Regions from separate parts of the Streptomyces sp. NPDC018045 genome, predicted to be linked through region 1. Evidence: riboswitches for the same ligand, from Rfam matches in the RefSeq annotation. Region 1 holds a riboswitch; the other holds the start of a gene.

Region 1 (14,326 bases):
CTGCATGAAGGGTTGAGGCCTGACCTTAGTAACCGAGTTGTGATCGCTTCAAATCCTCACCGGAAAAAACTGCTGGATGCTCCTCATCCTTTACCAACATCACACACGCAGTAATGGCCACTTGACGCACAGACACGAACGGCAGGCATGAAGTGCCTCGTTGATGGGTACACCTTTACCTCCGTCCCGAGCGCCACAACCGGCCGCGGACTCCCCCGCGAGCACACCGGCGAGACCTGCCCCGCAGCCCTCGTCGGGACACCCGTTCCGGACACGTCGTACGGACGGAACGTACGACTCAGATACGGGCAAGCCGCTTGAGCAGCAAGGCCGATGCGACCGGCCGTGCCCCCGCCTTGGCCACCCCGTCGGCCACCTCGCGGTCCGTGGAGACCACCACCACCGGCCGGCCGGGCGGCTCGGCCCGTACGAGCTGGCGGATCAGCTCATCCGCCGTCACACCCGGTTTGCTGAACAGGACACGGACCCCGCGCGGCGGCGCGAGCAGCACCGGCGCGGCCAGCTCCGCGCCGTCGAAGACACACGTCATCTCCGCGCCGGTCTGCGCGGCCAGCACCGACAGGCCGCCCAGCAGCCGCAGCCGCTGCTTGTCCAACGGCATCGTGGGATAGCCGGTCTTGGTGACGTTGTAGCCGTCCACGACCAGGTGGGCCTGCGGCAGCGCCAGCAGTTGGTCCAGCAGGGCGGGGTCGGTCTCCGACAGCGCGCGCGTGGCGATGTCCTTGGGCGTCATCTTGCCCGGGGCCACCGCGTCGACGGTATCCGCCGGGTGGGTGTCGGCGGGCGGCAGCGCCAGCTCCCGGCGCAGCCCCTGGGCCGCGTCCAGGACGGTGTCCAGCAGCAGCCGCAGCCGCATGTCCTCGACGCTGCGGCCCTCGCGCGTGGCACGGCGGCTGGCCTCCAGCAGCGCCTCGACCTCCGCGACACGGGCCTTCAGGCGGCGCGCCTCGCTGTCGGCCACGGTCTTCTCCTGCGCGGCGGCGGCCCGTACGGACTCCACCTCCGCCGCGGCCTTGCGCGCCGCCGCCTCGCCCCGCTTGACGTCGCTGAGCGCGCTGCGCAGCTTGCGCTGCAACGACTCGTTCTCCTTGCGCAGCGCGTCCAGGTCGCCGCGGGTGCGCTCGGCCTCGGCGCGGGCCTGCGCGCGGACCTGCGCCAGCTCCTCGCGCAGCGCGGCCAGCTCGCGTTCGGCCTCCTCGCCGGCCTGTTCCGCGCGGGCGCGCTGCGCCTCCTCGCCGGCCGCCGCGACCAGCTTGACCCAGCCCTCGGGACGCAGCACATAGGCCGCCGCCGCGACATCGAGCGGGTCGGCGGCGGCGGGCGGGGTGCCGTTGTCCAGCGCCTCGGCCAGTTCCGGCTGGGCCTCGCGCAGCCGGCCGGCGATCCGCTGCCGGAAGACCGCGTCGTTCTCCAGCGCGGCGGCCATCGCGTTGCCCGCGAACTTGGCCCGGCGGCTGGGGGTGAACCGGGCGTACTGGCGCAGCGGCGGCGGGAGTTCGGCGACCGTCAGGCCGCCGAAGGACTCCGCGGTGAGCGCCACGACACGGCGCCGCACGCCCTCGGGCAGCGGACGGTCGAGCACCTCGTCCGCCTCGGCCGCACCGGCCTCGGCATCGTGCTCCGCCCCCGCAGGCCCTTCTGGACGCTCCACCACTGCTGCATCGCTCCGATCTCAGGCGCTCGACTCAGGCACTGGCGCCCGGCCGGTCGACCAGCTCGATCTGGTCGACCGCGTTGCACCAGCGGCAGCGCACGGACTCGATGCTCTCACTGAGCACCTCGCGTTCCTCCACCTTCGGCTCCCCGGCGAGGTCGAGGTGGAGGTACTCCACGACCTCGGAGCGCCGGGTCACGTCGAAGCGCGTCAGATTGCCGCACAGCGTGCAGCGCCACCGGGTCCCGTCCGTCGGCAGGGGAACAGCCATGGTGTCGTCCTCTTTCGTCACGCTAGGGCGAGCGGGGCCCGTGCTGTCGTTCGGGGGGGTTCCCGCGGTGCGCCGTCGGACTGCGGAAGTACGCGGGGTACTGCCCGTCAGAGTCTGTGCCATAACCCCGGCCGGGGTTATGGCACAGGCTCTTACCCTACGTCCTGACGCGTGTACGGTGCGGGCCCGCCCGGGGGGCGGGACGCGGCGAGGCACTCTGTCCCGATTGCCCGTATTACGGCATGATCACTTCATGACGGCCCCGCCCCTGTTCCCCCGGACGCCCCGCGCCCGCTCGGCGCTGACCGTGTTCTCCCGCATGACGAACGTCCTGATCGCGCTGTGCTGTGTGGTCTTCGTCGTCGGGCCCGCCTCCGGCCTCAACGGCATATACGGCACCGGCGACGCCGTCGTCCAGGCACAGACCGCGTACTTCGAACACTGGGGCGTCATCCCGCGCGACCTGTGGAGCGGCTCGCCGAGCGCGCTGCTCACCCCGCTGACCGCCCTCTTCGTGCACGGGAGCTGGCTGCACCTGCTGGGCAACGTCCTCTTCCTGTACGTCTTCGGAGGCATGACCGAGAACCGGATGGGCCGCCTGCCGTTCACCCTCTTCTACCTCGTGACCGGCTACCTGGCGCTGATGGGCTACGCGGCCGCGCACGCCTCCTCGGGACAGACCCTGGTCGGCGCCTCCGGGGCGATCTCCGGGGTGCTGGGGGCGTTCCTGTACCTCTTTCCCAGGGCCCGGGTCACCAGCATCTATCCGTTCCTCTTCTTCCTGCCGCTGCGCTTCCCCGCCTGGATCGTGCTGCTGTTCTGGTTCGTGCTCCAGTGGATCGCCGCGCAGCGCGACCCCAGTACCCCGGGTGTGGCCTACCTCGCCCATGTCCTGGGCTTCGCGGTGGGCTTCGTGTACGCCTGGGTGCGCTACCGGCCGAGCCCCGCTCCGCCCGAGGAGACCGCCGCGGCCCCCGGTAGTGTGGAGTCCGCCGGAACGGCGAAGCAGCAGACGGCCGAGGGAGAGAGCCAACCGTGATCACTTCGATCGTGCTCATCAAGACCAGCGTGGACCAGATCCCGGAGATCGCGGAGAAGATCGCCGCGCTGGAGGGCGTCAGCGAGGTCTACTCGGTCACCGGTGCGCACGACCTGATCGCGCTGGTGCGGGTGGCCAAGCACGACGACCTGGCGGACGTCATCCCGGGCCGGATCAGCAAGGTGCCCGGCGTGGCCTCCACCGAGACGCACATCGCGTTCCGTACGTACTCCCAGCACGACCTGGAAGCGGCCTTCGCGATCGGCCTGGACGCCTGATCCGGGTCGCCCCCGCGTACGAGGCCCGCGCCGCGGCGCCCGGACAGCGGAGCGCCGCGACGCGGGCGGTCAAAGGGGCTACGCCGCCGTGTCCGGCACGCAGCGGCCGTCCTCGGTGCGGTAGCTCCACCGCGCGCCCTGCGTCACCAGCTCCTTGACGGCCCGTACGAAACGGTCCACGTGCTCGTCCGGTGTGCCGGCCCCGAAACTCACCCGGATGGCGTTCAGGCTCCGCTCCCCCGGTGCCCCTTCGGGCGCGCCGCATTCCCCCGGGGCCTCGGACTCGGCGCCCAGCAGGGTCCGTACGAGCGGGTGCGCGCAGAACAGCCCGTCGCGCACGCCGATGCCGTACTCGGCGGAGAGCGCCGCCGCGAAGTGCGAGCTGTTCCAGCCCTCGACGACGAAGGACAGCACGCCCACCCGCGGGGCGTCGTCCCCGAACAGCGAGAGCACCGTGACCTCGGGCACCTCCGCCAGGCCCGCCCGTACCCGCTCGACGAGCCGCTGTTCCCGGGCGACCAGGCCCTCGAAGCCCGCCTCGGTGAGCGCCTTGCAGGCGGCGGCGATGGCGTAGGCGCCGATGACGTTGGGCGAGCCGGCCTCGTGGCGGGCCGCGGTGGTGTGCCACTCCACGTCCACGCCGCCGTCGGCGCGGCGGGCGACCGTGCGGCTGGCGCCGCCGCCCGCGAGGTACGGCTCGGCCGCCCGGAGCCAGTCGGCGCGCCCGGCCAGCACGCCGGCCCCGAAGGGCGCGTACAGCTTGTGGCCGGAGAAGGCCACCCAGTCCACGTCCAGTTCCGCGATGTCGACCGGGTGGTGCGGGGCGAGCTGGGCGGCGTCCAGGACGATCCGGGCGCCGTGCGCGTGTGCCGCGGCGGCCAGCTCCCGTACGGGCCACAGCTCACCGGTCACGTTGGACGCGCCGGTCACGCAGACCAGCGCGTTGCTGTAGGGCTCGCGCTCGGCCAGCGCCCGCTCCAGCGTGTCCACCGCCTGCCGCGGGGTGCGGGGAGCGTCGAGGTACGTCACCTCGACATCCGCGCGCTGCTCCCAGGGCAGCAGCGAGGCGTGGTGCTCGGTCTCGAAGACGAACACCCGGGTACCGGCCGGCAGCACGGCGGCCAGCAGGTTCAGCGAGTCGGTGGTGGAGCGGGTGAAGACCACCTGATCGCCCTCCCGCCGCCCGCCACCACCCCTGCCGGTCCGGGCTTCGCCCGGGCCCCCTTCGATCCGGCACCCGAGGAAGCGGGCGACCTCCGCCCGGCTGTTCTCGAACAGATCGGTGGACAACTGCGAGAGGTAGCCCGCGCCACGGTGGACGCTGCCGTAGTACGGGGCGTACGCGGCCACGTCGTCCCAGACGCGCTGGAGCGCCGGGGCGCTGGCGGCGATGTCCAGCGCCGCGTACTCGACCTCACCACCGGTGACGAGCGGGACCAGCACGTCCCGGCCCAGCACGGGCAGCGGGGCGCAGACGGCGGCAGCGGAGGCGGTATCAGTGGTGGAATCAGTGGTGGAATCGGTGGCGGCAGCGGAAACAGGCATGGCGAACTCCCGTGAAGGCAGGGCGACTTCGCTGCGGGGCGCGCACGCCGAAGCGGGGCCGGCCGACAGCGGTGAAGGGAAAAGGGGGTGCGGAAAAGGGGCCCGTACGGCCCTAACGCATTCGCTGCATCATGAGAGATCTCCCTCAAGGACCAGGATCCCTGGCACGAGGGATCCGCGCTTGCCGCAGACCTCGCTGCCTGCGACCTGGTCATCACCCGGGGCACCCCGCCACGGACGGAGGGTTGCCGGACAGCGGGCCGGGGCCGTAGTCGCTGTCACTCGTGACCTGGGCAGAATCATGCCACACGATCGGGAACGCGCAAGGCCCGGTCCGCATCCCGGACCGGGCCCCGCGGCACACCCCTGCCGCCGTCAGGCGTTGCTGGCCGCCACCCAGCGGTCCAGCGCCCGGCGGGCCGCGCCCGAGTCGACGGCCTCGGCGGCCCGCTCGATGCCCGCCGAGATCTGCTCGGCCAGCGGCGCCCCGGTCGGCTCCAGGGCCACCAGCGCCGCCGCGGAGTTGAGCAGCACCGCGTCCCGTACCGGCCCGGGCTCGCCGCCCAGCACGCGGCGCGCCACGTCGGCGTTGTACGAGGCGTCGGCGCCGCGCAGCGCCTCCACGGGCACCAGGTCGATGCCCACGTCCCGCGGGTCGAAGGTCTCCTCGCGGATGCCGCCGTCCCGTACGATCCACACCTTCGACGTGGCCGTGGTCGTCAGCTCGTCCAGTCCGTCGTCGCCCCGGAAGACCAGGGCGCTGGAGCCGCGTTCGGCGAGGACCCCGGCCAGGATCGGCGCCATCCGCGCGTCGGCGACGCCGGTGGCCTGCGCCCGTACCCGCGCCGGGTTGGTCAGCGGGCCCAGCACGTTGAACGTCGTACGGATGCCCAGTTCGCGCCGCGCGGGCGCCACGTGCCGCAGCGACGGGTGGAACTTGACCGCGAAACAGAAGGTGATCCCGGCCTCCTCGGCGACCTCGACGACCCGGCGCGGGGCCAGGTCCAGGTTGACGCCCAGCTTCTCCAGCACGTCGGACGCGCCGCTGGCCGACGAGGCGGCGCGGTTGCCGTGCTTGACGACCTTCGCGCCGGCGCCGGCCACCACGATCGAGGACATCGTGGAGATGTTGACGGTCTTGGCGCCGTCGCCGCCGGTGCCGACGATGTCCACGCTCGGGCCCGGCACCTCGATGAGGTTGGCGTGCGCGTACATCGCCCGTACCAGGCCGGAGATCTCCGCGACGGTCTCGCCCTTGGCCCGCAGCGCCACCGCGAACCCGGCGACCTGCGCGTCGGTGGCCTCGCCGCGCATGATCCGGTCCATCGCCCACGCGGTGTCGTCGGCGCCCAGGTCCCGGCCCTGGAGGAGGGCGTCCAGCACACCCGGCCAGGTCTGGGCCGCCACGCTGTCGCCGCCACCCGGGGTCACAACGTTCATGGTCCACACTCCTGGATTCGTGTCCTGCTGGTGCCGAAACCCTATCCGGCGCCGTGGCGTGCCGAAGGGCCCCGCCCAATGTATGGACGGGGCCCTCTGGGTGGCGTACTTACGCGGGGGTACTGCCGTGCGTCACACGGCGGCGATCAGTGGTGGCCGTGGCCGCTGGTGATCTCCTTGTACTCCTCCGGGGTCGGCTTCGGGATGACGTTGTCCTCGCCGTAGTAGCCCTTGGAGAGCTTGGCGCGGAGCTTGGTCGTCCGCTTGACCTTCCGCTCGACACCGTTCTCGTCGACCTCCGGGCCGATCTCGAACGGCTTGGGCTGCTCGTGCTGGGTGAGCGTGTGGAGCTGCTCCTGGTTGAGCGGCTCGTGCACCTCGATGAACTCACCGTGCGGCAGCCGCTTGATGATGCCGGACTCGCGTCCGTGCAGCACCTTGTCGCGGTCCCGGCGCTGCAGACCCAGGCAGATCCGCTTGGTGACGATGAAGGCGAGCACCGGCCCGACGAAGAAGCCGATCCGGACGAACCAGGTCAGCGAGTTCAGCGACAGGTGGAAGTGGGTGGCCCACAGGTCGTTGCCGCCGCCGATCAGCATGATGAGGTAGGCGGTCAGCCAGGCCACACCGAAGCCGGTACGGGTCGGGGCGTTGCGCGGGCGGTCCAGGATGTGGTGCTCGCGCTTGTCCCCGGTGACCCAGGACTCGACGAACGGGTAGACCGCGATCGCGACCAGCACCAGCGGGAAGATGAGGATCGGGATCAGCACACCGAAGTTGATCGTGTGGCCCCAGATGTCCCACTCCCAGCCGGGCATCACACGGACCAGACCCTCGGCGAAGCCCATGTACCAGTCGGGCTGGGCGCCGGTGGACACCTGGTCGGGCCGGTACGGGCCGATGGCCCACACCGGGTTGATGCTGGCGATCGCCGCGATCACCGAGATCACGCCGAAGACCAGGAAGAAGAAGCCTCCGGCCTTGGCCATGTAGACCGGCAGCAGCGGCATGCCGACGACGTTCTTGTTGGTCTTGCCGGCACCCGGGAACTGCGTGTGCTTGTGGTAGAAGACCAGGATCAGGTGCGCCACCAGCAGACCCAGCATGATGCCGGGCAGCAGCAGCACGTGCACCGTGAAGAACCTCGGGATGATGTCGTGCCCCGGGAACTCCCCGCCGAAGATGAACATCTGCAGGTACGAGCCGACCAGCGGCATCGCCAGGATGACACCCTCGATGAAGCGGACGCCGGTGCCGGAGAGCAGGTCGTCCGGCAGCGAGTAGCCGGTGAAGCCGGTGAACATGCCCAGCACCAGCAGCAGGAAGCCGAACAGCCAGTTGACCTCGCGCGGCTTGCGGAAGGCGCCGGTGAAGAACACCCGCATCATGTGCACCATCATGCCGCCCAGGAAGACCAGGGCCGCCCAGTGGTGGATCTGCCGGATGAGCAGACCGCCGCGCACGTCGAAGCTGATGTCCAGCGTCGACTCGAACGCCTGCGTCATCCGGATCCCGTGCATGGGCACGTACGAGCCGTGGTAGGTCACCTCGGCCATGCTCGGGTGGAAGAACAGCGTCAGGTAGACGCCGGTCAGGATGATGATGATGAAGCTGTAGAGGCAGATCTCGCCCAGCATGAAGGACCAGTGGTCCGGGAAGATCTTGCGCATGTTGGACTTGGCGAGGCTGTAGATGCCCAGCCGGCCGTCCGCCCAGTCGGCGATCCGCTCGCCCCGCGGCGCCTGGCCGCGGCGCGTGGTGGTCGCGCTCGTCTCGTTACTCATCCGCGCTCCCAGAAGCTCGGGCCGACGGGCTCCGCGAAGTCGCTGACGGCTTCGAGGAAGCCGTCCTTCACCGTGATGTGCAACTGCGGCAGGGCGTGTCCGGCGGGGCCGAAGATGACGCGTCCGCCGTCGGACAGGTCAAAGGTCGACTGGTGGCAGGGGCACAGCACGTGGTGCGTCTGCTGCTCGTACAGGCTGATCGGGCACCCCACGTGGGTGCAGATCTTCGAGTAGGCGACGATGCCCTCGTGCGACCAGTCCAGTTCCTGCTTGTCCTTGATGTTCTGCGGCTGGATCCGCACGAGCATCAGGGCGTCCTTGGCGATCTTCTGGTTGAAGTCGTGGTCGTCCTCCTCCAGGCCCTCGGGCTTGGCGAAGGTCAGCGAACCGACCGCGATGTCCTCGGGACGCAGCGGAAGGTTGGTCGACTGGTTGACCAGGCGGATGCCCTTCTTCCAGCCGGTCGTGCGGAGCTTCTTCTCCGGCAGCGGACCGAGGTCGCGCAGCAGCACCACACCGGAGAGCGGCACCAGGGCCAGCGCGCCGAACATGGTGTTGCGGACCAGCTTCCGGCGGCCCATGCCCGACTCTGCCGCACCCTGGCGGAAGTCGTCCATGACCTTGGCCTTGACGTCGGGCGTCGCCTCGATCGGGTGCCGGTCGTCGGCGACCTCCTCGTCGGACATCAGCGTGCGGGCCCAGTGGACCGCGCCGGCGCCGATGCAGAAGAGCGCCACACCGAGCGTCAGACCGAGCCAGAAGTTCAGCGCGCTGACGTGGCCGAACGGCCAGATGTAGGTGATCTGGTCGACCGGGAAGATCACGTAGGCGGCGATGAAGCCGACCGTCGCGAGCATCGACAGGGTGAAGAGGAAGGCGACCGCGCGCTCGGAGCGCTTGGCGGCCCGCTCGTCGATGTCCTGGATGCGGGGCTCGTGGGGCGGCAGCCCCGGGTCGGCGAAGGGGTTCTCCGCCGTCTCGACCGCGCCGCCGTGAGCCGTGTCCCGCTCACTGGGGAGGTTCTTTTCTGGCACGTCTTCGTGTCGTCCAGTCTCACTCATGACTTCTTGGCCTTCGTAGTCCGGGCTGCGACCCAGATGGCGACCGCGATCAGCGCGCCCAGGCCGGCGATCCAACCGAAGAGGCCCTCACTGACCGGGCCGAGACCGCCCAGGCCCAGACCACCGGGGCTGGGGGTGTCGTCGCTGTTGACGGCGCCGAGGTAGGACACGATGTCCTTCTTGTTCTGCGGGGACAGCGAACCGTCACCGAAGGAAGGCATGTTCTGCGGGCCGGTCTCCATGGCCTCGTAGATGTGCTTCGGGTCCACGCCCTCAAGCGACGGTGCGAACTTGCCGTTGGTCAGGGCGCCGCCCTTACCGGTGAAGTTGTGGCACTGCGCGCAGTTCGTACGGAACAGTTCACCGCCCTTGGCGATGTCCGCGCCGTCCTTGCCGTACTGGTCCTTGCCGGGCACGCTGGGACCGGCACCCAGCGACGCGACGTACGCCGCGAGCTGGTCGATCTCGGCCTGGCTGTAGATGTTCTTCTTCCGCGGCACCTGGGCGCCGGGCTGCTGCGCCGGCATCCGGCCGGTACCGACCTGGAAGTCGACGGCGGCGGCGCCCACGCCGACCAGGCTCGGGCCGTCGGAGGTGCCCTGACCGCCGGTGCCGTGGCAGCTTGCGCAGCCGACGGCGAAGAGCTTCTTGCCCTCCTTGATGGCAAGAGACTGGGCGGTGTCATCGGCCTGAGCCTTGTCCGCAGGCGCGAACGCGGCGTACAGCCCCCCAGTGACCGCCAGCGCGAAGAGTAGGACGACGAGCGCCGCCAGCGGATGGCGCCGTCGTGCGGAGAGCTTTTTCACGGATTACCCCGGTGTCAGGATCTTCTGCGTCGATGCTTTGGCTATGTCTGTCTGAAATGCGGTTCCGGTACGGGACCGGTCACCGGATCAGGTAGATCGTGGCGAAGAGGCCGATCCAGACGACATCGACGAAGTGCCAGTAGTAGGACACGACGATGGCCGCGGTGGCCTGTTCGTGGGTGAACCTCTTGGCCGCGTACGTCCTGCCCAGGACCAGCAGGAAGGCGATGAGTCCGCCCGTCACGTGCAGTCCGTGGAAGCCGGTGGTCAGGTAGAACACCGAGCCGTACGGGCCGGACGAGAGCGAGAGGCCCTCCTCCTTGACCAGATCGGTGTACTCGAAGACCTGACCGCCGATGAAGATCGCACCCATGATGAAGGTGACCACGAACCAGGTCCGGAGCTTCTTGACATCGCCGCGCTCGGCCGCGAACACACCAAGCTGGCAGGTCAGCGAGCTGAGTACCAGGATCGTGGTGTTCGTCGCGGAGAACGGAAGATTCAGCGCATCGGCGGATTCCTTCCAATACTCGGTCCCGGTCACCGATCGGAGGGTGAAGTACATCGCGAAGAGGGCCGCGAAGAACATCAGCTCGGAACTCAGCCAGATGATGGTTCCGACGCTGGTGAGGTTCGGCCGATTGACCGACGGGTGCGCGTGCCCGGTTTCTACTGTCGTTGCTGTCGCCACGACCGACATTATGTCGGTCGCTTATCCCGCCCTCACTCCGGGGGGTGCCGTTCGGTGTGTCAAGGGCGTATGCCCTGCTCGTACGGCCCACCGCGACAGTCGCCCGAAGGGAGGACCCGGGACCCGCCGGACGGCCCCGTACCCCCGCCCCGACCAGTCCTGACGGGCCGTCGGCCAGATCTTGGATCGTGCCGAACCCTCCTGCGCGCCGCCGTACGAGCAGTAGCATCCGCGCAGGAGGCACCTCCCGGCGGCGGCCGGGCGAGGCCCCGCCCGAAGCCGTACCGCCGAGATGTGTGGAGGAACGATGCAGGCGACTGCCACGGTGCTGGTCTACAGCGACAACGCCGACACCCGCGAGCAGGTACGGCTCGCGACGGGCCGCCGGCCTGCCGCCGACGTGCCGCCGGTGGAGATCCTGGAGTGCGCGACCCTCCCCGCCGTCCTGGCGGCCCTGGAGCAGGGCGGGATCGACGTGTGCGTCCTGGACGGCGAGACGGCGCCCGCGGGCGGCATGGGCGTCTGCCGGCAGATCAAGGACGAGATCTTCCACTGCCCGCCGGTGCTGCTGCTCATCGGCCGCCCGCAGGACGCCTGGCTGGCGACGTGGAGCCGCGCGGACGCCGCTGTGACGCATCCTGTGGACCCCGTGGCCTTCACGGACGCCCTGGCCGGGCTGCTGCGCCGCAGGCTCCTCACGGGCGCCTGAGCGGCCCCCTGGAGGCCGTTCTGAGGGCCCTTCAGGTCTGCGGGCGCAGCCGGGCGGCATTCTCGGGTCCCGGCCGCTGGTCCTGCTCACCTGTGGTGCTGGGCTTGTTCTTGTCCAGCGCGCTGCCCTCGCGCCACTGCTTCCACGACATGTTCCAGTCGCCGAAGCCGTTGTCGAAGGGCGTCATGGTCTCGCCGCCGCTGTTGACGACCTTGACGATGTCGCCGACCCGCACGGTGTCGAAGAACCACTTGGCGTTGCCGGTGGACATGCCGGTGCAGCCGTGGCTGACGTTGGCGGCGCCCTGCGACCCCACGGACCAGGGCGCCGCGTGCACGTACTCACCGCTCCAGGTCACCCGGGTGGCCCAGTAGACCGGCAGGTCGTAGGAGTCCGAGCTGCCCGACGGGATGCCGATGCTCTCCCCCCGCATCCGTACGAAGCCCTCCTTGCCCAGGATGACCTTGGTGCCGTTGCGGGTGGAGTAGCCGGGCTTGCCGGTGGTGACGGGGATGGTGTTGATCTCCTCGCCGTTGCGGGTGACCGTCATGGTGTGCGCGGCGGCGTCCGTGACGGCCTCCACCCGGTCCCCCGTACGCAGCTTCACGGGCTTGGCGGGGCCCCCGTACAGCCCGCCGGTGATCTTCAGGCCCTCCAGGTTGCTGCGGACCTCGATGTCGGCGTGCGTGGGCCAGTACTCGCGCGGGCGGAAGTGCAGCGTCTTGCTGTCGACCCAGTGCCAGGAGCCCTCCACGCGCGGGCTGGAGCGGACCTTGAGGGCGCCCTCCACGATCGCGCGGGCCTTGGGGTCCTTGACGGGCTTGCTCAGCGCCGCCGTGACGGGCTGCCCGACCCCGTACGTGCCGTTCTCGGGCCCGAGCTTGACGCTCAGCCGGTCGCCGGTGTCCTCGGTGTCGATCCGGAGGACCTTGCGGCCCGGGGCGCCGTCCTCGTCCTCGGTGCTCACCCGCACCGTGTAGCGGGTGCCGGCGGCCAGCGGGACGGTGGTGCGCCACTGCTTGCCGTCGGCGGCCAGTTCGCCCCTGATGTAGCGGCCGGAGGCGTCGGTGGCGGTCACGTCCGTGATCCGGGCCTCGTCACCGGTGGTGGAGATCTCCAGCGGCTTGTCCGGGTCCGCCTTGTGGCCGTCTCCGGGCGCGTTGGCGGCGATCTGCCCGGCCGCGTCGTACGGCGCGGCCGAGAGCGGGTCCGACGACGAACCGCCGCAGGCGGTGGCGCCTGCCGCCAGGGGCGCCAGCAGGAAGGCGCAGCCGAGCGCCGTCCGGTGTCGTGGTCTGTGGCTCATGACCCCAAAGTAGGAAAGTCCCCCGGCCGCGGCGCGCTGGAGGACTGCAAACGGGCGGGCCCGGACACCTGGAGAGGTGTCCGGGCCCGCCCGTGGTGCGGGGACCGCGTCACTGCGTGCGGTTCTCGCCCCGGTAGTACTCGAAGACCCAGCCGAACAGGCCGATCAGGATGACCGGGGCCGAGAAGTAGAGCAGCCACCAGCCGAAGACGACGCCCAGGAAGGCGAGCGCGCCGCCGACGCCCAGGGACAGCGGCTGCCAACTGTGCGGGCTGAAGAAGCCCAGCTCACCGGCGTCGTCGGAGACCTCGGCCTCGTCGTTGTCCTGTGCTCCGGCGTCCACCCGGCGCGCCGTGAAGGCCAGGTAGTAGCCGATCATGATGCACAGGCCGAAGGCGAGGAACAGCGCGGTGGTGCCCGCCGGCTCCTTCGACCAGACGCCGTAGACGATCGCCATGGCGAGGACGAAGACGGAGAGCCAGATGAACATCTTGCCCTGGATCTTCACTTGCCGACCTCCTTGCCGCCGAACAGCGCCGTGTCCTTCTGGCCCTCGTTCTCGACGGCTTCCAGCGCCGCGATCTCGGGGTGGTGCAGATCGAACGCCGGGGATTCGGAGCGGATGCGCGGCAGCGTGAGGAAGTTGTGCCGCGGCGGCGGGCAGGAGGTCGCCCACTCCAGCGAGCGGCCGTAGCCCCACGGGTCGTCGACCTCGACCTTCTTGCCGTACTTGGCCGTCTTCCAGACGTTGTACATGAACGGCAGCATCGACAGACCCAGCAGGAACGAGGCGATCGTCGAGATCGTGTTCAGCGTGGTGAAGCCGTCCGCGTTCAGGTAGTCCGCGTAGCGCCGCGGCATGCCCTCGGCGCCGAGCCAGTGCTGGACCAGGAAGGTGCCGTGGAAGCCGACGAACAGCGTCCAGAACGTGATCTTGCCGAGCCGCTCGTCGAGCATCTTTCCGGTGAATTTCGGCCACCAGAAGTGGAAGCCGGCGAACATCGCGAAGACGACGGTGCCGAAGATGACGTAGTGGAAGTGCGCCACGACGAAGTACGAGTCCGAGACGTGGAAGTCCATCGGCGGCGACGCCAGGATGACGCCGGTCAGACCACCGAAGGTGAAGGTGATCAGGAAGCCGACGGCCCACAGCATCGGTGTCTCGAAGGACAGGGAGCCCTTCCACATCGTGCCGATCCAGTTGAAGAACTTCACACCGGTCGGTACCGCGATCAGGAAGGTCATGAACGAGAAGAACGGCAAGAGCACGCCGCCCGTCACGTACATGTGGTGCGCCCAGACGGTGACCGAAAGGCCCGCGATCGAAATCGTCGCCGCGATCAGACCGATGTAACCGAACATCGGCTTCCGGGAGAAGACCGGAATGACCTCGGAAATGATGCCGAAGAACGGCAGCGCGATGATGTACACCTCGGGGTGTCCGAAGAACCAGAAGAGGTGCTGCCAGAGCAATGCGCCGCCATTGGCCGCGTCGAATACATGTGCCCCGAATTTACGGTCCGCCTCCAGGGCGAACAGCGCGGCCGCCAGGACCGGGAAGGCCAGCAGGACCAGCACACCGGTCAGCAGGACGTTCCAGGTGAAGATCGGCATCCGGAACATCGTCATGCCGGGAGCGCGCATGCAGATGATCGTGGTGATGAAGTTGACCGAGCCGAGGATCGTACCGAAGCCGGAGAAGGCCAGACCCATGATCCACA
Region 2 (14,326 bases), on a different contig from region 1:
CGCCGGTCAGGACGGTGCGCCGGGGGCTCGGGGCGCGGTCCCCGGACTGTTGCAGCGGCATCAGGCAGTTACCTCCGTGGAGAGAAGATCCCAGGCGAGCAGACCCGCGCCCAGGCAGCCGGCGGCGTCCCCGAGCGCGGCCGGAACGATCAAAGGGAGCCGCTGGAAGGTCACCCGTGCGCGGACCGCCTCGCGCAGCGGCTCGAAGAGGGTGTCGCCCGCCTCGGCGAGCCCGCCGCCGATGATCAGCGTGTGCGGGTCGAGCAGGGTGAGCGAGGTGACCAGGCCGTCGGCGAGGGCGTCCACCGCGTCCTGCCACACGGCCCGCGCGCGGGCGTCGCCGGACTCGACGGCCTTGGCGGCGTCGGCGGCGGTGGCCCGCGGGTCGCCGCAGGCCTCGGCCCAGGCGCGGCCGACGGCGGCGGCCGAGGCCAGCTTCTCCAGGCAGCCGCGCTGTCCGCAGCCGCACTCGGGACCGCCGGGCCGTACGACGATGTGGCCGATCTCGCCCGCGCTGCCGTGCGCGCCCGCCTCGATGCGGCCCTCGATGCCGATCGCGCCGGCGATGCCGGTGCCGAGCGGCACGAACAGGAAGCGGTCGGCGCCGCGGCCCGCGCCGATGCGGCCCTCGGCCAGACCTCCGGTGCGTACGTCGTGGCCGAGCGCGACCGGGACGCCGCCCAGGCGCTCGGAGAGCAGGGCGCGCAGGGGGACATCGCGCCAGCCCAGGTTGGCGGCGTACACGGCGACGCCCCGCGCGTCGTCGACGATGCCGGGGACGGCGACGCCGGCCGCCGCGGCGGGGGCGCCGAACCGCTGCCGCCCGGTCTCGCGCAGTTCCTCGGCGAAGTCCAGGATCGAGGCGACGACCGCTTCCGGGCCGCGTTCGCGGCCGGTGGGGCGCCGGGCCTCGTGCAGCAGCGTGCCGTCCGCGCCTGCCAGGGCGGCCTTCATTCCGGTGCCGCCCACATCGAGGGCGATGACGTGTTTCACGGGAACAGTTTCGCGCGATCGGCCGTGAAAGGTCTAGTCCACTCGCGGGGACGGCGTGGTTCCGCTTGTGGAGGCGGTGAGGGCCGCTCGCGGGGACCGCGAGGTTCTCCGCGCGGGGACGCCGTGGCTCCGTTTCGGGTGGGCGCTGTCGCGCGGGCGTGACCTGCGCGTGTGACAGGCGATACGTAAGTGAAATGAGGGGTGGTGTAGACCTTGTGTGGGTAATCGGGGGAGACTCGACATGCATGCCGGTTGAGGGCGGACCCCTGAAGCCACGGGGCATTCCCCGGCAAGCACGGAACATTCGGGACAAAAGGCGGTAATGGCAGTGCAGCGGCGGTACTTGAGCCTGGCGGCAGCGGGACTCACCACGGCCATGACGCTTTCCTTGTCCGCCTGCGGCAGCGGCGCGGGCGACGGCGGCGACGTCACGCTCAAGCTCATCGCGGCGGACTACGGCGACAACAAGGCGAACTCCTCCCAGCACTACTGGGACAAGCTCACCAAGGACTTCGAGAAGCAGAACCCGGGCATCAAGGTCGATGTCTCGGTCTATAGCTGGAAGGACGTCGACAAGAAGGTCGAGGACCTGGTCAAGTCCGGTAAGGCACCGGACATGGCGCAGATCGGCGCGTACGCCGACTACGCGGCCGAGGGCAAGCTCTACGGCGCCGACCAGCTCCTCTCCATCCCCGTGCAGGCCGACTTCGTCCCCGCTCTCGCGGAGGCGGGGGAGTACCAGCGCAGGCAGTTCGGGATGCCCTTCGGCGCCAGCACCCGCCGCCTGTTCTACAACAAGAAGCTCTTCGCCGAGGCGGGCATCACCGACCCGCCGCAGAACTGGTCGGAGATCGCCGCGGACGCGGCGAAGCTCAAGGCCAAGGGCGTGAAGATGCCGTACGCCCTGCCGCTGGGCCCGGAGGAGACGCAGGCCGAGACGCTGATGTGGATGCTCAGCGGCGGCGGCAGCTACACCGACAGCATCGGCAAGTACACGATCGACTCGCGCGAGAACGTCAAGACCTTCGAATGGCTGAAGAAGGACCTGGTCGCCCCGGGGCTGACCGGCACCGACCCGGCCAAGCTCAACCGCCAGGACGCGTTCGACGCGTTCGCGGCCGGTGACGTGGGGATGCTCAACGGCCACCCCACCCTGATGAAGCAGGCCGAGGCCAAGGGCGTCGACTACGGCACCGTCGAGCTGCCGGGCGTCACCGGCAAGGCCAAGGCCACCATGGGCGTCGCCGACTGGATGACGGCGTTCAAGCAGAACGGCCACCGCAGCCAGATCGGCAAGTTCCTCGACTTCGTCTACAACGACAAGAACGTCATGGACTTCTCGGGCGAGTACGGGCTGCTGCCGGTCACCACCTCCGGCTCCCAGGCGATGCTCGCCGACAACAAGTACGCGAAGCTGCACAGCTTCCTGCGCCAGCTCGACAACGCCGAGTTCTACCCCGCGGACAAGACCTCGTGGCCGCTGGTCAGCAAGACCGTCAAGGCGAAGATGGGCATCGCGGTGGGCGCCAACGGCAACCCGTCCAGTGTGCTCAGCGACATCCAGAACACGGCGATCGAGGCGGACAACACCGCCAAGTGAGCCGCCGCGGCGGGCCGCGGGCGCGGTCCGCCGCCCGGCTCCGGGCCGGCGGCGGGGGACTGTCGTACCGCGGCCTTATCGTGGACGGGTGATGACGAGCGACAGCACCGACGGCGGCACCGGAGGCGGTGGCATAGGAGCACTGTCCGCCCAGGACGAGGCGGTGCTCGGCGTCGAGCGCCGCTCCTGGCCCCGGCCGGGCGCCAAGGAGCGGGTCATCCGCGAGCGGCTCGGCATCTCGCCGACCCGCTACTACCAACTGCTGAACGCGCTGCTGGACGACCCGCGGGCGCTGGCCCACGACCCGGTCACGGTCAACCGGCTCCGCCGCGTCCGCGAGGCCCGGCGCGGCCGCCGCTGAGCCGGGGCGCAACCACAAGCCGCCGCCCCGGCCCCGACCGGGCACCGCAAGCCGCCGTCCCCGCCCGCCCCGCCTCCGGCCGAGCCGTCCCCGACCCCCGCCCACGGCCGGTTCCGGCCCCGTCCGTGCCGTCGCGCTGCGCCGGTGCGCCCGTACGCGCGGCGCGTGCCCGCGCGCGACCGGTAATGTCGAGGGCATGGGCAGCCCCCCGAACTCCTTGCCGACGCCGGTCACCGAAGCGGGCCGGGACGGCCTCGCCGCGCTGTTGGACAGCCCCGGCCGAGCCGTGATCGCTCTCGACTTCGACGGCACGCTCGCCGGCATCGTGCCCGACCCCGAGAAGGCCCGCGCCCACCCCGGCGCCGTGGCCGCGCTCGCCCGTCTCGCGCCGCTGCTGCGCTCGCTGGTGGTCATCACCGGCCGCCCGGCCGGTGTCGCGGTCCGCCTCGGCGGCTTCACGGACGCGCCGGGCCTGGAGCGGCTCGTGGTCCTCGGCGGCTACGGCGCCGAGCGCTGGGACGCGGCCACCGGCACGGTACGGGCCCCCGCGCCGCCGCCCGGCGTCGCCGCCGTACAGGCCGAACTCCCCGGCGTGCTGGACACCCTGGGCGCCTGGCACGCCTCGTGGGTGGAGGACAAGGGCCGGGCCATCGCCGTGCACACCCGCCGCGCCGAGGACCCGCAGGCCGCCTTCGACCTGCTGCGCGAGCCGCTGTACGCGCTCGCCGAGCGGCACGGCCTGATCGTCGAGCCCGGCCGCTACGTCCTCGAACTGCGCCCGCCCGGCATGGACAAGGGCGTCGCGCTCGCCGAATACGTACGGGAGACCGGCGCCACCACCGTCCTGTACGGGGGCGACGACCTCGGCGACCTCGCCGCCTACTCCGCCGTGGACAAGCTCCGGTCGGACGGCCTGGCGGGGGTGCTGGTGTGCAGCGGCAGCGCGGAGGTCGCAGAGCTGGCCGACCGGGCGGATCTCGTCGTCGACGGTCCGCCGGGCGTCGTCGCGCTGCTGCACGCCCTCGCGGACCGGCTGGGAGCCCCCGCCTGACGACCCGCGGCCGGGGCTTTCCCGGGACGGGACCCGGCGGCCTGTTCGACGCCCGCGGCCGGGGTCCGCCCGGGGCCCCGGCGCCGCTACCGCTCCAGCGCCCGCAGTTGCTGGAGGAACCAGCGGTCCGGCGGCAGCGCGGTGGCCGCGGCGGCCAGCCGCTTCGTGCGCTCGGCCCGCTCGCCGTCCTCCATGGACAGCGCCTCGTGCAGCGCGCGGGCGGTGCCGCAGATGTCGTACGGATTGACGCAGACCGCGTCCTCGCCCAGCTCCGCGTACGCCCCGGCCTCCCGGGACAGCACCAGCGCGCAGCCCGTCTCGGAGATCACCGGGATCTCCTTGGCGACCAGGTTCATGCCGTCCCTGATCGGGTTGACCAGCGCCACGTCGGCGATCCGGTAGGCGGCCAGCGACCGCGCGAAGTCGTCCTTCACGTGCAGCACGACCGGCTGCCAGCCCGGGGTCCCGTACTCGGCGTTGATCTCCTCGGCCAGTCGCCCGACCTCGTCGGTGTAGGCGCGGTAGACCTCCAGGTCCTGGCGGGAGGGGTAGGCGAACGCGATGTGCACGACCCGTTCGCGCCACTCGGGGTGCCCGGCGAGCAGCGCCCGGTAGGCGTGCAGTCCGCGCACGATGTTCTTGGACAGTTCCGTTCGGTCCACCCGCACGATCGTCCGGCGGTTCTCGCCGCCGATCTGCTCGCGCAGCGCCGCCAGCCGCTCGTCCACGTCGGGCTGGTGCGCCCGGTCCCGCAGGAACTCCGCGTCCGCGCCGAGACCGTGCACGCCGAGCCGGGTCGTCCGGCACTCGTGGACGATGCTCAGCCCGCCGTCCGCGTCCCGTTCCACCTCGGCGCCCAGCACCGTCGCGCAGCACTCCGCGAACGCCTCGGCCCACCGCTGCGTCAGGAACGCGGCGCGGTCGCCGCCCAGCATCCCGCGCAGCACCGCCTCGGCCACGTCGTCGGGCAGCATCCGGAAGTAGTCGGCGGGCGCCCACGGCGTGTGCGAGAAGTGTCCGATGCGCAGGTCGGGGCGGCGGGCCCGGAGCAGGCCGGGCACCAGGGCGAGGTGGTAGTCCTGTACGAGCACCACGGCGCCGGGCGCCGCCTCGTCGGCGAGCGCGTCGGCGAAGGCCGCGTTGTACGCCTCGTACGACGCCCACTGCGCGCGGAACGCGTCGTCGAAGGAGGGCTCCAGCGGCGTCTGGTAGAGCATGTGGTGGACGAACCACAGCACGGAGTTCGCGATGCCGTTGTAGGCGGCGGAGAAGACGTCGGCGGGGATGTCCAGCATGCGGACGCGCTGACCGCCCGTGTCGGCGGTGTCCAGGTGGCCGCCGCCGCGCCGGACGGCCTCGCGGTCGCCGTCCCCGAGGGCGGCGCACACCCACACCGCCCCCACGTCCGGTCCGATCGCGGAGAGGCCGGAGACCAGCCCGCCGCCGCCGCGTCTGGCGGTCAGCGTGCCGTCCTCCTCCCGCGCGTACGAAAGCGGGCCGCGGTTGGACGCGACGAGAACCTGGGCACCAGAACGCTCGGAGACCATGTTGCGAGACTAGCCCGCCACCGATCCGCTCAAACGTGCGCAGCGACGGCGGAACGTCACGGTTCACGCGACGCCCGGAGCCGGCCCGCCGGGCACCGTCGCCTCAGGCCGCGCGGCGCTCCGCGTACTCCGGTATCTCCACCATCGGCGGCCGCTCCTCGGTGTCCACGTCCCAGGTACGCGGCACGAATCCGGCCTCGCCGCGCTCGAACTGGGTCAGCCGCGGCCGCACCAGATGACCGCGGGCCAGCCGGAGCTGCGCCGTGCGGTAGATCGCCGCGGCCATCCTGCCGAGCGCCTGGCCGCTCTGGTGGCGGTGCTTGCGCACCCCGACGTCGACCTGGGCCAGCGCGTCCAGACCGGCCGTGTGCAGGGCGTCGACCAGCAGGCCCAGCTCCACGCCGTACCCGACCGGGAACGGCAGCCGCTCCAGCAGCGACCGGCGGGCCGCGTACTCCCCGCCCAGCGGCTGTACGAATCCGGCGAGCTGCGGCCAGTGCAGGTTCAGCAGCGGCCGGGCGACCAGCTCGGTGACCCGGCCGCCCTGGCCCGCCGCCTCGCCCAGCGGACGGTCGTACATCCCCTTGACGAACTGCACGCCCGGGTCGGTCAGCAGCGGGCCGACGATCCCGGAGACGAAACCGGCGTCGAACTCGCGCAGGTCCGCGTCGACGAAGCAGACGATGTCGCCACCGGTGGCCAGCAGGGAACGCCACAGCACCTCGCCCTTGCCGGGCAGCGCGGGCAGCCGCGGCAGCACCTCGTCCCGGTGGACCACCCGCGCGCCCGCCTCGGCCGCGACCTTGGCGGTGCCGTCCGTGGACCCGGAGTCCAGCACCACCAGCTCGTCGACGAGCGGCACCGCCGGTGTCATCAGCTCCGTACGGATCGCCTCGACGATCGCCCCGACCGTCGCCTCCTCGTCGAGCGCCGGCAGCACGACGGAGACCGTCTGCCCCGTCTCGCGTTTCGCGGCCAGCAGCCGGTCGAGCGGGCGGTCCACGGCCGACCAGGACCGTCCGGCCAGCCAGCGCTCCACCTCTTCCAGCACCTGCGCGTCTCCTTCGTTCCCGGGTCGGCGATGTGACCCATCTCGCGGTGCGGACGGCTGTCTCAACCGCCCTGCCCTTCGGCTACAGTCTTGAACAACGCGATCGCCCCGGACATGCCGGGGTCGGCGCGACAAACGCCTGGGCCCCGGCCCAGCGCCATACCGCTCATCCAGAGGGGCAGAGGGATACGGCCCGTTGAAGCCCCGGCAACCCTCCAGTCGGTCTCCGTCGCCGCGCACCGCGCGGCCCGCGAGGCTCCCGGCTAGGGAAGGTGCCAATTCCGTCTCGCGGCGAGATGCGTCGCGAGGAAGATGAGGAGAAAGGGCCTCGCCTCCATGGCTGTGCAACCCGTCGAAAGCACCACGTCCGCCGGCGTCTTTCTCGGCCCGGCCGCCGCGCTGTCCTGCCGCGAGTGCGGCGAGCGCTTCGGCCTCGGACCGATCTTCGCCTGCGCGTCCTGTTTCGGGCCCCTGGAAGTGGCGTACGACCTGCCGACGGGCGACCCCGAGGGCCTGCGCAAGCGGATCGAGGCGGGCCCCCACAGCATCTGGCGCTACGCGCCGCTGCTGCCCGTCCCGGCGGACGTCGCGGACAAGCCCAACCTCAACCCCGGTCTGACCAAGCTGGTCAAGGCCGACAACCTGGCCCGTGAGCTGGGCGTCACCGGCGGGCTGTACGTCAAGGACGACTCCGGCAACCCGACGCACTCCTTCAAGGACCGGGTCGTCGCCATCGCCGTCGAGGCCGCCCGCGCCTTCGGCTTCACCACCCTGTCCTGCTCCTCCACCGGCAATCTCGCCGGGGCGGTCGGCGCCGCGGCGGCCCGGGCCGGCTTCCGCTCCTGTGTGTTCATCCCGCACGACCTGGAGGCGGGCAAGGTCGTCATGGCCGCGGTCTACGGCGGCGAGCTGGTCGGCATCGAGGGCAACTACGACGACGTCAACCGCTTCTGTTCGGAGCTGATCGGCGATCCGCTGGGCGAGGGCTGGGGCTTCGTCAATGTGAACCTGCGCCCCTACTACGGCGAGGGCTCCAAGACCCTCGCCTACGAGATCTGCGAGCAGCTCGGCTGGAAGCTGCCGGAGCAGATCGTCATCCCGATCGCCTCCGGCTCCCAGCTCACGAAGATCGACAAGGGGCTGAAGGAGCTGATCGCGCTCGGACTGGTCGAGGACCGGCCGTACAAGATCTTCGGTGCCCAGGCCGAGGGCTGCTCGCCGGTCTCCGCGGCCTTCAAGGCCGGCCACGACGTCGTACGGCCGCAGAAGCCGGACACCATCGCCAAGTCGCTGGCCATCGGCAACCCGGCCGACGGCCCGTACGTGCTCGACATCGCCCGGCGCACCGGCGGCGCGGTCGAGGACGTCGACGACGGCCAGGTGGTCGACGCGATCAAGCTGCTGGCCCGTACGGAGGGCATCTTCGCCGAGACCGCCGGCGGCGTGACCGTGGGCGTGACGAAGAAGCTGATCGAGAACGGCCTGCTCGACCCGGCGCTGACCACCGTCGTGCTGAACACCGGCGACGGGCTCAAGACGCTGGACGCGGTGGCGCCGACCACCGGGCCCACGGCGACGATCAAGCCGAGCCTGGACGCGTTCCGCGCCGCCGGTCTGGCGGACTGACCGCCGGGCGCGGCCGCGCGCACCCGTACGCGTCGCCACGCGCCGGTACGCGTCGGCACACTTCCGCCCACGCCCGCCCTTACGCACCCTCCCGCAAGCTGGAAGGCAGAACACCATGAGCGTCAACGTCCGCATCCCGACCATCCTGCGCACCTACACCGGCGGGCAGGCCGAGGTCTCCGCCGAGGGGGCGACCCTCTCCGAGGTCATCGAGGACCTGGAGAAGAACCACGCCGGTATCGCGGCCCGCGTCCTGGACGACACCGGCAAGCTGCGCCGCTTCGTGAACGTCTACGTCAACGACGACGACGTGCGCTTCGAGCAGGGCCTGCAGACGCCGACGCCGGACGGCGCGGGCGTCTCGATCATTCCGGCGGTGGCGGGCGGCTGCTGAGCCGGCCGCCGGGACGCCGTAACGATCTTTTTCGGCCCTTCCCCGGGCCGACGGCTGGAATCGCCCCGTCCACACGAAGTGGACGGGGCGATTCCGTGTTGTTAAAGGCGATACAGTTGAGGTGATCCCTCGTCTAGTGCGCACCGAACGCCCGTGAGACCCCGGCAAGTTGTGCGCGAAGTGTGGACATGATTTGTCGTGTTGGTGAGCTTTGCCCGGCCCGACTTGCCCTGACCTATGGGCTTTTCCTCGCATATTTGCGATTGTTCGCGAGCAGAATTCTCGTCCGACTGACCTGTTGCGCTGGGCAGTTGGACAGATACATTCAGCGGCGGTCGACGCGTTCCGGCGCACACCCCCTCCTGTCGGGGGGTGAGGTCTGACCCGGGTCCGCGGAGTGCGGTCCTGTGCAAGGGCCAGTAATAGGGGAGTTAGGCATGGCTCAGGGCACCGTCAAGTGGTTCAACGCGGAGAAGGGGTACGGCTTCATCGCGGTCGACGGTGGTGCGGATGTATTCGTCCACTACAGCGCGATCCAGATGGACGGTTACCGCACCCTTGAGGAGGGTCAGCGGGTCGAGTTCGAGATCTCGCAGGGCCAGAAAGGGCCGCAGGCGGACATGGTCCGCGTGGCCGGCTGAAGCGCCGACCGACTGCTGCGTACGAAGGTCCGCGTCCCCTGTGGGGGCGCGGACCTTCTGTGTTCGCCGGGCCGGGGGCGGGCTCCGCGGAGGGGTGTCAGGTCGCCCGGTTGCATCCGGTTTGACGCCTGGGCTCCCTGGGGATGGCTCCTGCCGACGCGCTTGCCTACCGGCCCGTCACCCGGCCGGTACCCCCATACGGGGCTTCTTCGAAGCCGCTTGCGCTCTCCCGTCGCCCGACCACCACCCCCATACGAGGCTTCTGCGAAGCCGCTTGCACTCTGGGGGGTCGAGTGCTAATCATTGCGTTAGCACTCTACGAGTGAGAGTGACAGCTAAGGACCGACTCGGTGAGGTCCGTGGGCAGGTGGGGCAAGGAACCACAGGCTCACAGACCGTCCGTCGCGGGCGCCAGCGCGGTCCGGAGTATCCACCCTCCCCCAGACCCAGTCCGGGGGGACCCCCAGTCCGGGAGGACCACTTCACATGGCCAAGATCATCGCGTTCGACGAGGAGGCACGGCGCGGTCTCGAGCGCGGGATGAACCAGCTCGCCGACGCCGTCAAGGTCACCCTTGGCCCCAAGGGCCGCAACGTCGTCCTCGAGAAGAAGTGGGGCGCCCCCACGATCACCAACGATGGTGTGTCCATCGCCAAGGAGATCGAGCTCGAGGACCCGTACGAGAAGATCGGCGCCGAGCTGGTCAAGGAGGTCGCGAAGAAGACGGACGACGTCGCCGGTGACGGCACGACGACCGCGACCGTCCTGGCCCAGGCCCTGGTCCGCGAGGGCCTGCGCAACGTGGCCGCCGGCGCCAACCCGATGGCCCTCAAGCGCGGCATCGAGCGCGCCGTCGAGGCCGTCTCCGCCGCCCTGCTGGAGCAGGCCAAGGACGTGGAGACCAAGGAGCAGATCGCTTCGACCGCCTCCATCTCCGCCGCCGACACCCAGATCGGCGAGCTGATCGCCGAGGCCATGGACAAGGTCGGCAAGGAAGGCGTCATCACCGTCGAGGAGTCCCAGACCTTCGGTCTGGAGCTGGAGCTCACCGAGGGTATGCGCTTCGACAAGGGCTACATCTCGGCGTACTTCGCCACCGACATGGAGCGTATGGAGGCGTCGCTCGACGACCCGTACATCCTCATCGTCAACTCGAAGATCTCCAACGTGAAGGACCTCCTTCCGCTGCTGGAGAAGGTCATGCAGTCGGGCAAGCCGCTGCTGATCATCGCCGAGGACGTCGAGGGCGAGGCCCTGTCGACCCTGGTCGTCAACAAGATCCGCGGCACCTTCAAGTCCGTCGCCGTCAAGGCCCCGGGCTTCGGCGACCGCCGCAAGGCCATGCTCGGCGACATCGCCATCCTCACCGGTGGCACGGTCATCTCCGAGGAGGTCGGCCTCAAGCTGGAGAACGCCGGTCTCGACCTGCTGGGCCGCGCCCGCAAGGTCGTCATCACCAAGGACGAGACCACCATCGTCGACGGTGCCGGTGACAGCGAGCAGGTCCAGGGCCGCGTCAACCAGATCCGTGCCGAGATCGAGAACAGCGACTCGGACTACGACCGCGAGAAGCTCCAGGAGCGTCTGGCGAAGCTGGCCGGCGGCGTGGCCGTCATCAAGGCCGGTGCCGCCACCGAGGTCGAGCTCAAGGAGCGCAAGCACCGCATCGAGGACGCCGTGCGCAACGCGAAGGCGGCCGTCGAGGAGGGCATCGTCGCCGGCGGTGGCGTCGCCCTGCTGCAGGCTTCCTCGGTCTTCGAGAAGCTGGAGCTGGAGGGTGACGAGGCCACCGGTGCCGCCGCTGTGAAGCTGGCCCTGGAGGCCCCGCTGAAGCAGATCTCCGTCAACGGCGGCCTTGAGGGCGGCGTTGTCGTGGAGAAGGTGCGCAACCTGGCCGTCGGCCACGGTCTGAACGCCGCGACCGGCGAGTACGTCGACATGATCGCCGAGGGCATCATCGACCCCGCCAAGGTCACGCGCTCCGCGCTGCAGAACGCCGCGTCGATCGCCGCGCTGTTCCTGACCACCGAGGCCGTCATCGCCGACAAGCCGGAGAAGGCCGCCGCGGCCGCTCCGGGCGGCATGCCGGGCGGTGACATGGACTTCTGATCCTCCCGGATCATCTGTCCTCGATCGCCGGGGCGGCACTCCTCCTCCCAGGGGGGTGCCGCCCCGGCGGCGTTTGCGGGCGCGGCGCCAGGGCGGGTCCGTACGGCTCCGGCGCGGCTGCCCCGTCCTGGTCGCCGTACGGCTGAGGTGAGCCGATTCCGTACGGGGGTCCTTGCGCGACCCCCGGCCCGACGGGGCACGATCGCCCCATGACGACTCGAAACAGGCAGACCGCCCGGCCGGACCGGTTCCCCGCCGACACCGTCGCCCTGATCACCGGTGGCAGCAGCGGAGTGGGCCTGGCCGCCGCGCGGCGGCTGCTCGCGGACGGCGCGCGGGTGGTGGTGTGCGGACGTGACGAGCGCCGCCTCGACGCCGCCGTGGCACAGCTCGGGGAGCAGGCGAACGAGGCCGTGGCGGGCGGCGAGGCGGCCGTTGCGGATGCGACGGGAACAGCCGGCGCCGCGGCGGACCGGGTGCTCGGCGTACGGGCCGACACGAGCTGCGTCGCCGACCTGGACGCCGTGGCCGAGGCGGTCCGCGACCGCTTCGGCCACCTCGACATCATCTTCGCCAATGCGGGCCGGTACGCCGCCGCTCCCTTCGAGGAGATCACCGAGGCCGACTTCGACCGGGCGGTCGGTGTGAACTTCAAGGGCGTGTTCTTCACCGTCCAGCGGACGCTGCCGCTGCTGCGGGACGGCGGCGCGATCGTCATCAACGCCTCGTCGCTTCTGCAACGCGGACAGGCGGACGCCACCCTGCACGCCGCGACCAAGGCCGCCGCGCACAACCTTGCCCGGACGCTCGGGGCGGCGCTCGCCGGGCGCCGTGTCCGTGTCAATTCGGTCAGTCCCGGCTACGTCGAGACACCGATGTTCGCGGACTCGGAGATCGACCCGGCGGAGGCGGAGAAGCTGCGGGCGCAAACGGCGGTGGGCCGGTTCGCGCGGCCCGAGGAGATCGCCGATGCGGTGGCCTTCCTGGCCTCCGGCGAGGCGTCGTACGTCACCGGACAGGACCTGGTCGTCGACGGCGGACTGCACGGCTGCGCCGTGTGAGGGCGGGGCGCCGTCGAGGGGTGTCCGGGCGGGCCGGCGTGGCAAGGGTGTCCGGGCGGACCGGCGTGCCGCTGTGCGGTCCTGCCGACGGGCCGGAGTGCCGTCGTATCGCTATGGCGTTATGTCGCTTTATGTGAGATGAGGCACGTAGGGCGGCGCTGGTCCTGTTATGGCAACGCCGTCCATACTTTCCGGAGCCGTACCGGAGGTTGATCTTCCGGTACGGCCTGCCCCCGCACCCCGGACGCCCCTTAAGGACGCCCATGAGCACGCTCGATTCCCTGATCGTCGGCCTCAACGACGGTCTCTGGACCTACCTGCTGATACCGCTGGTGGTCTGCGCGGGCCTGTATTTCACGGTCCGCTCCAGGGCCGTGCAACTGCGGCTCTTCCCGGAGATGCTGCGCGTGCTCAAGGACAGGTCGCAGCCCAGGGCGGACGGCTCCAAGCCGGTCTCGTCCTTCGGTGCCTTCACCATCTCGGCGGCCGCGCGGGTCGGTACGGGCAACATCGCCGGCGTCGCCACCGCCATCACCCTCGGCGGGGCGGGCGCGGTCTTCTGGATGTGGGTGATGGCGCTGGTCGGCGGCGCCTCGGCGTTCGTCGAGTCGGCGCTGGCCCAGCTCTACAAGGTCCGCAATCGCGACGGCTCCGGTACGTACCGGGGCGGCCCCGCGTACTACATGCAGCGCGGGCTCGGGAAGCGCTGGCCCGGTGTGCTGTTCGCCGTCGCCATCACCGTGACCTTCGGGTTCGTCTTCAACGCCGTGCAGTCCAACACGATCACCTCGGTCGCCTCCGGGTCCGTCTCCGGCAGCGGGTCATCGTGGTTCGCCCCTGCGGTGGGGCTGCTGCTGGCCGTACTGCTGGGGGTCGCGATCTGCGGCGGCGTCCGCCGCATCACCTCCGTGACGACCGTCCTCGTACCGGTCATGGCCGTCGTCTACCTGCTGCTGGGCACCGCCGTCGTCCTCCTCAACCTCGGCGACCTGCCGCGGGTCTTCGGCGACATCGTCGGCGGCGCGTTCGGCTTCAAGGAGCTGGCGGCCGGCGGGATCGGCGCGGCGATCCAGCAGGGCGTCCGGCGCGGCATGTTCTCCAACGAGGCGGGCCTGGGCTCCGCGCCGAACGCGGGCGCGGCGGCCGAGGTCACCCACCCGGTCAAGCAGGGGCTCGTGCAGTCCCTCGGCGTCTTCTTCGACACCCTGCTGATCTGCACGATGACCGCCTTCATCATCCTGACGACCACCCCGGAGCTGAGCGGGCGCCAGGGCGCCGACCTCACGCAGACCGCGCTGACCGACACGCTCGGCGGCTGGGCCGGTCACGTGCTGACGGTCGTCGTCTTCATGCTCGCCTTCAGCTCCATGATCGGTAACTACTACTACGGCGAGTCCAACATCGGCTTCATGACCCGGCGCACCTGGGTCCTGCCCGTCTACCGTGCCCTCGTCCTCGCGGTCGTCTTCCTGGGCGCGCTGGGCTCGGTCGGCGTGATCTGGAACCTCGCCGACGTCTTCATGGGCTTCATGGCCCTGATCAATCTCCTGGCCATCCTCCCGCTCTCGGCCATCGCCTTCCGCCTCCTCGACGACTACACCGCGCAGCGCCGCTCCGGCCTCGACCCGGTGTTCACCAGGTCCCGGATGCCGGACCTGACGGGGGTGGAGTGCTGGCCGGACGAGCGGCCCGCGGCGGATCGCGGGCAGGCGGAACACGGGGAGCGGGAACACGGCGAGCGGGCGGGCGCGGGAGTGCGCTGAGCCCCGCGGAACACCGAGCCCCCGCGTAACACCGAGCCCCGCGTAACACCGTGCCCGCGCCTAACCCGGAGCCCGCGCGTACCGCACGGCCGGGGCGTCGGCGGCGGCCGGGTCGGTGGCGGTGTTCAG

What was found. Region 1 has a riboswitch for S-adenosylmethionine ahead of ACH4EB_RS01280 (aminotransferase class V-fold PLP-dependent enzyme). Riboswitches for the same ligand answer to the same signal wherever they lie in the genome.
Region 2: linked by a shared signal. The riboswitch ahead of thrC (threonine synthase) and the one ahead of ACH4EB_RS01280 (aminotransferase class V-fold PLP-dependent enzyme) in region 1 are both predicted to bind S-adenosylmethionine.

The regions. Positions count from the first base shown of each region.
Region 1 is NZ_JBIRFL010000001.1:313,248-327,573, forward strand. It holds gene ACH4EB_RS01260 (NYN domain-containing protein) at 299-1,675, opposite strand; gene ACH4EB_RS01265 (hypothetical protein) at 1,707-1,946, opposite strand; gene ACH4EB_RS01270 (rhomboid family intramembrane serine protease) at 2,266-2,985, shown strand; gene ACH4EB_RS01275 (Lrp/AsnC ligand binding domain-containing protein) at 2,982-3,263, shown strand; gene ACH4EB_RS01280 (aminotransferase class V-fold PLP-dependent enzyme) at 3,342-4,808, opposite strand; SAM riboswitch class IV at 4,981-5,098, opposite strand; gene trpD (anthranilate phosphoribosyltransferase) at 5,184-6,248, opposite strand; gene ACH4EB_RS01290 (cytochrome bc complex cytochrome b subunit) at 6,395-8,032, opposite strand; gene ACH4EB_RS01295 (Rieske 2Fe-2S domain-containing protein) at 8,029-9,093, opposite strand; gene ACH4EB_RS01300 (c-type cytochrome) at 9,090-9,899, opposite strand; gene ACH4EB_RS01305 (heme-copper oxidase subunit III) at 9,979-10,599, opposite strand; gene ACH4EB_RS01310 (hypothetical protein) at 10,898-11,299, shown strand; gene ACH4EB_RS01315 (Ig-like domain-containing protein) at 11,331-12,605, opposite strand; gene ACH4EB_RS01320 (cytochrome c oxidase subunit 4) at 12,715-13,113, opposite strand; gene ctaD (cytochrome c oxidase subunit I) at 13,110-14,326, opposite strand, start outside.
Region 2 is NZ_JBIRFL010000007.1:185,800-200,125, reverse strand. It holds gene nagA (N-acetylglucosamine-6-phosphate deacetylase) at 1-61, opposite strand, end outside; gene ACH4EB_RS19240 (ROK family protein) at 61-993, opposite strand; gene ACH4EB_RS19235 (extracellular solute-binding protein) at 1,322-2,593, shown strand; gene ACH4EB_RS19230 (DUF3263 domain-containing protein) at 2,685-2,954, shown strand; gene otsB (trehalose-phosphatase) at 3,151-4,005, shown strand; gene ACH4EB_RS19220 (trehalose-6-phosphate synthase) at 4,092-5,552, opposite strand; gene ACH4EB_RS19215 (glucosyl-3-phosphoglycerate synthase) at 5,656-6,603, opposite strand; SAM riboswitch class I at 6,767-6,922, shown strand; gene thrC (threonine synthase) at 6,940-8,229, shown strand; gene ACH4EB_RS19205 (MoaD/ThiS family protein) at 8,345-8,623, shown strand; gene ACH4EB_RS19200 (cold-shock protein) at 9,061-9,264, shown strand; gene groL (chaperonin GroEL) at 9,751-11,373, shown strand; gene ACH4EB_RS19190 (SDR family NAD(P)-dependent oxidoreductase) at 11,583-12,434, shown strand; gene ACH4EB_RS19185 (alanine/glycine:cation symporter family protein) at 12,698-14,197, shown strand; gene ACH4EB_RS19180 (PTS transporter subunit EIIC) at 14,258-14,326, opposite strand, start outside.